Regions from separate parts of the Thauera chlorobenzoica genome, predicted to be linked through region 1. Evidence: riboswitches for the same ligand, from Rfam matches in the RefSeq annotation. Region 1 holds a riboswitch; the other holds the start of a gene.
What was found. A riboswitch is a leader RNA that binds a small molecule or an ion and turns the genes downstream of it on or off. The one in region 1 is predicted to bind cobalamin.
Positions count from the first base shown of each region.

Region 2: another riboswitch for cobalamin. It lies ahead of bluB (5,6-dimethylbenzimidazole synthase); the one in region 1 lies ahead of Tchl_RS06265 (energy-coupling factor ABC transporter permease).

Region 1 covers NZ_CP018839.1:1,318,178-1,321,573, forward strand. Annotated here, with positions in the region: gene cobM (precorrin-4 C(11)-methyltransferase) at 1-755, opposite strand, end outside; gene Tchl_RS06265 (energy-coupling factor ABC transporter permease) at 755-1,393, opposite strand; cobalamin riboswitch at 1,575-1,796, opposite strand; gene Tchl_RS06270 (calcium/sodium antiporter) at 1,875-2,948, opposite strand; gene metK (methionine adenosyltransferase) at 3,078-3,396, opposite strand, start outside.
Region 2 covers NZ_CP018839.1:1,005,574-1,008,969, reverse strand. Annotated here, with positions in the region: gene nirB (nitrite reductase large subunit NirB) at 1-433, opposite strand, end outside; gene bluB (5,6-dimethylbenzimidazole synthase) at 718-1,458, opposite strand; cobalamin riboswitch at 1,508-1,702, opposite strand; gene rlmB (23S rRNA (guanosine(2251)-2'-O)-methyltransferase RlmB) at 1,715-2,467, opposite strand; gene rnr (ribonuclease R) at 2,460-3,396, opposite strand, start outside.

The DNA of each region.
Region 1 (3,396 bases):
CCGGGGTCGTAGAGCTTCGAGCGCGCGATGTCGGGCCACAGGCGCGCACCGAGCGCGGGGCTGGCGAGGATCATGGCCTGGCTGGCGATCTTCTCGTCCTGGCAGCGGCGCTTGATGTCGGCCAGCGTGCCGCGCACGATCTTCTCCGCGCCCGGCCAGCTCGCCTTGTGCACCACCACGATGGGCGCCTCCTCCGGCCAGCCGGCGGCGCGCAGCGCGCGCTGCACCTCGTGCAGCAGGGTGATCGACAAGAAGATGCACAGCGTCGTGCGGTGGGCGGCGAGCGCCTCCAGCTCCTCGCCCGCAGGCATCGGGGTGCGGCCGGCGACGCGGGTGAGGATGACGGTCTGGGTGAGCTCGGGCAGGGTCAGGGTCTCGCCGGCCGCCGCGGCCGCGGCCATCGCCGAGGACACGCCCGGCACCACCCGCCAGGGGATGCCGGCAGCGTCGAGCGGGCGGGTCATCTCGACCAGCGCGCCGTACAGGCCGGGGTCGCCAGTCTGCAGGCGCACCACGGTCTCGTGGCGGGCGCAGGCCTCGGCCAGCCAGGCGCTCATCTCTTCGAGCGTCATGTCTTTCGAGTCGCGGACCTCGCAGCCCGGCGGCGCGTACTGCGTGGCCGTGCGATCGACGAGCGAGCCGGCGAACAGAATTGCGCCCGCCTGCTCGAGCAGGCGGCGACCCTTCACCGTGATCAGGTCCGGGTCGCCGGGGCCGGCGCCGACGAACCAGACCGTGCCGGGCCGGCCGCTCATCAGCCGCGCGCCGGGACGGCGAAGCAGAGCTGGACCAGCGGACGGTGGGCCTGCGACTGCAGCAGCCTGACCACCGCCACCGTCAGCACCGGCTCGATCAGCACCACCGGCAGGTAGGCGGCGGCGAAGCTCATCCACGCCGCGAAGGGTGTGGCGGTTTCCCCCATCGCCAGCCAGAAGCCGACCATCAGCGCGACGCCGGCGTAGTAGCTGGCATCGAGCTTCAGCACCGAGCCGATCTCGGTGGCGGCGCCGGCGGCGAGCTTGCGGCCCAGCGTGGCGTGCAGCGCGAGCAGCGGCACGGCGAGCGACAGGAAGTTCACCCCCAGGTGGAGCAGGTCGGCGGGCTCGAAGATCACGCCCTGCAGCAGCAGGCCGAGGCCGAAGCCGAGCAGGGTGGGGACGAAGCCGAGGGCGAGGTAGATCGGCATCGCGCCGATGAAGTGCAGCTCCGACGCGCCCGCGGGCAGGTGGAAGCTCTGCATGAAGACGGAGAAGAACAGCGCCGCGAGCAGCGTGCGCAGGATGTGCTGCGGTTTCCTGAGCAGCTGCGGCGCCTGGGCGGCGATGAGTGAAGCGGCGGCGAGGTTGGCGGCGGCGATCTTGGCGCCGGAAAGGATGCCCGGTTCGATGTGCATGGTGACTCCCCACGAGTGCGTCGATAAGGATGCGGACACCGGTGTGGGGGTATGCGGACGGAACCGTGGCGCGGCAGGGTCGCGACCAGGCGGACAGCATGTACAGCGGATTCGGCTGGAAGCCGGACGCATGCGGCCGGCGGCAGACCAGTCGGATCGAACCCTCACCCCGGGGTCACACATCACGAAACTCGATCGGGCCGGTCTTCTGGCTTGCCTTCTTCCTCGTCCACCGGCCTTCCCGAGCGCAAGGCTCAGTGGCGTGTTGGCGGAGTCGTCAGGCTCACAGCAGCGGGGGCTGCGCCGGACTGGCTGAAACGCGCGGGTTTCAGCGTCACCGGACTTCCCGTTTCACTCCGTCCTGCGGCTGCAGGGCGGAGCACCCGGATCGAATGCGGATGCAGCTTAATCGAGAGGGGCGATGTTGCGCAAGCGGGGGCGCGGGCTTGCGCGGCGGCGGCGCGCTCCCCGGGGAGGCGGTTCAGTGCCTGCTGCCGTTGTGGCGCACCAGGCTGACCGCCAGGGTGATCACGGTGAGCGGCATCACGTAGCCGAGCATGATGCTGGAGAACGTGGGCAGGCTGTCGTGCTGCTGGGCCTGGAGTGCCAGCCAGGCGGTGTAGGCGGCGTAGTAGCCGAGGAAGACACCGCCTTCCCAGCGTGCGATCTCGCGCCCGGTGATCATGATCGGCAGGCAGGCGAAGGCGACTGCGAGCATCACCCACAGGTCGAAGTTGCGCGCCGCCTCCGAGACCGGCAGGCCGGCGCCCGAGGCGATGCCGGCGGCGCCGAGCACGGCGAGGATGTTGAAGACGTTGCTGCCGACGACGTTGCCCACGGCGATGTCGCGCTGGCCGCGCATCGCGGCGACGATCGAGGTGGCGATTTCGGGCATCGACGTGCCGACGGCGACGATGGTGAGGCCGATCACCAGGTCGCTGACGCCGAAGGCGCGGGCGAAGGCGACCGCGGCGTCGACCAGCCAGTCGGCGCCCACCACCAGCATCGCCAGGCCGATCGCGATCAGCGCCAGCTGCACGCTCCAGTGGCGGTCCCAGGTCGAGGTCGGAATCCCGGTTTCGAATTCGTCCTGGACGCCTTTCGAGGCACGCCGCGACTGCACCACCAGGAACAGGGTGTAGGCGAGCACGAGGCCGAAGAGGATGACCGATTCGAGCAGGCTCAGCCGGCCGTCGAGGGCCATCACCACGAGCAGCACCGAGACCCCGATCATGATCGGGATTTCCTGGCGGATGATCTGCTCGTCCACCAGCAGCGGCGTGATCAGCGCCGAAATGCCGAGGATCAGCAGGATGTTGGCGATGTTGCTGCCGACCACGTTGCCGATCGCCAGGTCGGGACTACCGGCCAGCGCCGATCCGACCGATACCGCCATTTCCGGTGCGCTGGTGCCGAACGCGACCACGGTCAGGCCCACCACCAGCGGTGACACGCCGAAGGATGTGGCCAGCCGCGAGGCGCCGCGCACCAGCAGTTCCGCGCCGGCGACGAGGACGACGAGACCGAGGATGAACATCAGGACTTGCTGGAGCATGGGCTGTACGAAAGAAGATCGATGAAGGTCTGGATGCAGCCGGCGGTGGCGATTCGCCGTGCCAGGGGCGGCCCCGGGCGCAGGCGATGTGCGGTCCCGCCTGCGCCCGGGGTCATGCGTGCGTGCAGCTTACAGCCCGGCGTCGGCGCGCAGCGCGGCGGCCTTGTCGGTCTGCTCCCAGGTGAACTCCGGCTCGTCGCGGCCGAAGTGGCCGTAGGCGGCGGTCTTGCCGTAGATCGGGCGCAGCAGGTCGAGGGTCTGGATGATCGCCTTCGGGCGCAGGTCGAAGTGCTTGCCGATCAGGGCGGCGATGCGGTCGTCGGCGATCCTGCCGGTGCCGAAGGTGTCGACCATCAGCGACACCGGGCGCGCCACGCCGATCGCGTAGGCGACCTGCACCTCGCACTTGTCGGCGAGCCCGGCGGCGACCACGTTCTTGGCCACGTAG
Region 2 (3,396 bases), 310 kb from region 1:
CCTCGATCATCGCCTCGGTGTCGGCGATGTCGCGGTAGCCGAGCACCCCGGGCAGCTCGTTGCCGGGGATCGGCGGAATGAAGGGGGTGGAGCCGGTGGCCAGCAGCAGGCGGTCGTAGCCGGCCTCGGTGACGCTGCCGTCGGCGGCCTCGGCGATGACACGGCGGCGCACACGGTCGATTTTCGTCACCGTCCTGCCCGCATGCAGGGTGATGCCGTGCTCGCGGTACCAGGCCAGGTCGTTGAGCATGATCTCGGGCAGGGTCATCTCGCCGGCGAGCACCGGCGACAGCAGGATGCGGTTGTAGTTGCCGTGCGGTTCGGCGCCGAACACGGTGATGTCGTACAGGTCGGGCGCGAGCTTGAGCAGCTCTTCGAGGGTGCGCACGCCGGCCATGCCATTGCCGACGAGGACGAGGTTGAGCTTTTTCATGATTTTCTCCGCAGGGCTGGAACGATGGACGCTGGCGCAGCAAGCCGGACAATGTCCTCGGCTGTTCCACAGCATCAAACGTGCCAACTTCCCGAAAGCGGACGATCCAGCGGCTTCCGGGGATTCAGGGAGAAAATTTCAAGGCCTGTGCGCCGGGCGGCGCACAGCGGCAGTGCAGCAAAAACGGCCCGCGCACTGTACTTGTGCAGCGCCGCAAAGACGGCCGGAGGGGCCCGCTGGCGCGGCCCTCCGTGGCGCTCGGGCGGCCCTGCAGGGGCGGCGGATCAGCCGCGGGCAGGGTCGGCGTCGTCGAGACGGGCGAGCAGCGCGGTGCCGGCGGCGTCGGCCTCACCCTGCCAGCGATCGAAATGGAGCAGCTCGCCGAGCGCCAGGCGCGGCAGCCAGCCGGCGGCCTCGAGTTCGGGGCGGTCGTAGAAGTGGCTGACGTAGCCGATGCACAGGTAGGCCACCGGGATGATCTCGCGCGGGATCCCGAGCGCGTCGCGCAGCGCCTGCTGGTGGAAGATGCTGACCCAGCCCACCCCCAGCCCTTCGGCGCGCGCCGCCAGCCACAGGTTCTGCACCGCACACACCGAGCTGTAGAGGTCCATCGCGGCGATGTGGGTGCGCCCGACCACGACCGGGCCGTTGCGGCGGCGGTCGCAGGTGACGCACAGGTTGATCGGGGCTTCGAGGATGCCTTCGAGCTTGAGCTTGCGGTAGGTGGCGCGCTTGCCTTCCTCGAACATCAGCTCGGCTTCGGCGTGGGCGAGGCGAAAGGCCTGGTTCACCTTCTGCTTGACCTCGGGCGCACGCACGACGATGAAGTCCCACGGCTGCATGAAGCCCACCGAAGGCGCGTGATGGGCGGCGGTGAGCACCCGGGCGAGGACCTCGTCGGGCACCGGATCGGGCAGGAACTGGCCGCGCACGTCGCGCCGGGTGTGGATCGCGCGGTACACCGCGGCGCGTTCCTCGGCGCTGAATTGCGGATTGGTCTGGATGGATTGTGCAGGGCTGCTCATGAAGTATTCCCCTTGTCGTCGAGCAGTGGCCAGCCGCCGACCAGGCGGCTGCATAAAACGCTTCGGGGCCGGTCTTCCGGCTGCGGATCGTCTCGTCCGGGCGCCTTCCCGGTCCTCGCGGACCAGTGGCTGGACATGGCCTTGCCCGGACAATCCCCGTTACGGCGCTGGGCGCGCGGCGGATTCGAACCGCCTTCCCGATTCTCCCGCACACGACGCGGGCACCTCGAAGCAGAGCGTGCAGTTTAACAGCCGCTCAGGCGCGCTGGCGGCGGGCCTCGAACAGGCAGATGCCGCTCGCCACCGACACGTTCAGGCTGTCGACGCTGCCGTGCATCGGGATGCGGGCGAGCGCATCGCAGGTGTCGCGGGTGAGCCGGCGCAGGCCGTCGCCTTCGGCGCCGAGCACCCAGGCGACCGGCCCCTTCTGGTCGATGTCGTAGAGCGTCTTGTCGGCCTCGCTGGCGGCACCGATCACCCACACGCCGGCCTCCTGCATTTCGCGCAGCGCGCGCGCGAGGTTGGTGACGGTGACGTAGGGCACGATGTCGGCGGCGCCGCTGGCGACCTTGACCGCGGTGGCGTTGAGGCCGACGGCGCGGTCCTTGGGCGCGACCACCGCGTGCGCGCCGGCGGCATCGGCCACGCGCAGGCAGGCGCCGAGGTTGTGCGGGTCCTGCACGCCGTCGAGGACGAGGATCAGGGCGTTCTCGTCGAGGCCGTCGAGCACGTCGGCGAGCTTGATCTCGCGCCGGGTGGCGTCGACCTTGGCGACCACGCCCTGGTGGCGGCGGGTGCCGACCAGGCCGTCGAGCTTGTCGCCTTCGCTCTGGGTGATGCGCGCCCCGGCGGCCTCGGCCTGGGCGATGAACTTCTTCACCCGGGCGTCCTTGCGGTCAGCGCAGAGATGGATTTCCAGCACCGAATCGGGTGCATGACGCAGCTTGGCGGAGACGGCATGAAAGCCGTAGATCAGGCGGGTGGGTGCGTTCTCGGGTGCTTTAGCCACGGTCGGTGCCCTTTGCGGAAGTCTTGCGCCCGGCACGTCGGGCCGGCGCGGCGGTCGGAGTCGGGGTCGCGGATTCTAGCGCTTCAGCGACCGGCGCGGCGGCGGCCTTCTTCGCACGCGTCCTGCGGGGCCTGGGCGCGGCGACCTCGGGGGCTGCGACCGGGGCCTCGACCACGGGCGCGGGCGCGGCGGCCGGCTCGGCTGCGGCCTTCTTTGCACGCGCCTTGCGGGCTTTCGCCTCGGTGACCACCGGGGCGGCGGCGGCAAGCTCAACGGCCGGCGCGGCTGCAGGCTTCGTCGTGCGCTTGGTGCGTGGCCTCGGCCCGGCAGCCTCCGGGGCGGCAACCGGGGTGGCGACGACCGGGGCAGGCGCCGCCGTGGCGACCGCTTCGACGGCTGCCTTCTTCGCACGCTTGCTCCGGGTTTTGGGCTCGGCCACCTCGGCAGCGGTAGCCGGGGCCGCTACCGGGACTTCCACGGCGGCTGCGGGCGCGGACTCGACCACCGCCACCGCCTTGACCGTCGCCTTCTTTGCGCGGGTCTTGCCCGGCTTCGAGGCGGACGTTTCCGAAGCGACCGGGGCGGCGAGCGGCGCCGGCACGGCCGGCGCCGGCACAACCTCGACCACCGGCTCCGCAACGACTTTTCTGGTGCGCGGCTTGGGTGCCTTCTTGCCAGCCTCGGGCTGGATCGCGGCAGGCTCGGTCTCCGCGGCCTTCGCGGACGCCTTGAGCTCGGCCGGCAGTGGCCCCTCGATCAGGCGGAAATCGATCTTGTTGGTCGCCATGTCCACCCGCACCAGCTGCACCTTGAGCCGGTCGGAGAGGCGGAACTGCTTGGCGGTGCGTTCGCCCATCAATGCATGACGGGTCTCGTCGTAGTGGAAGTAGTCGCTGCCCAGATCCGAGATGTGCAGCAGCCCTTCGATG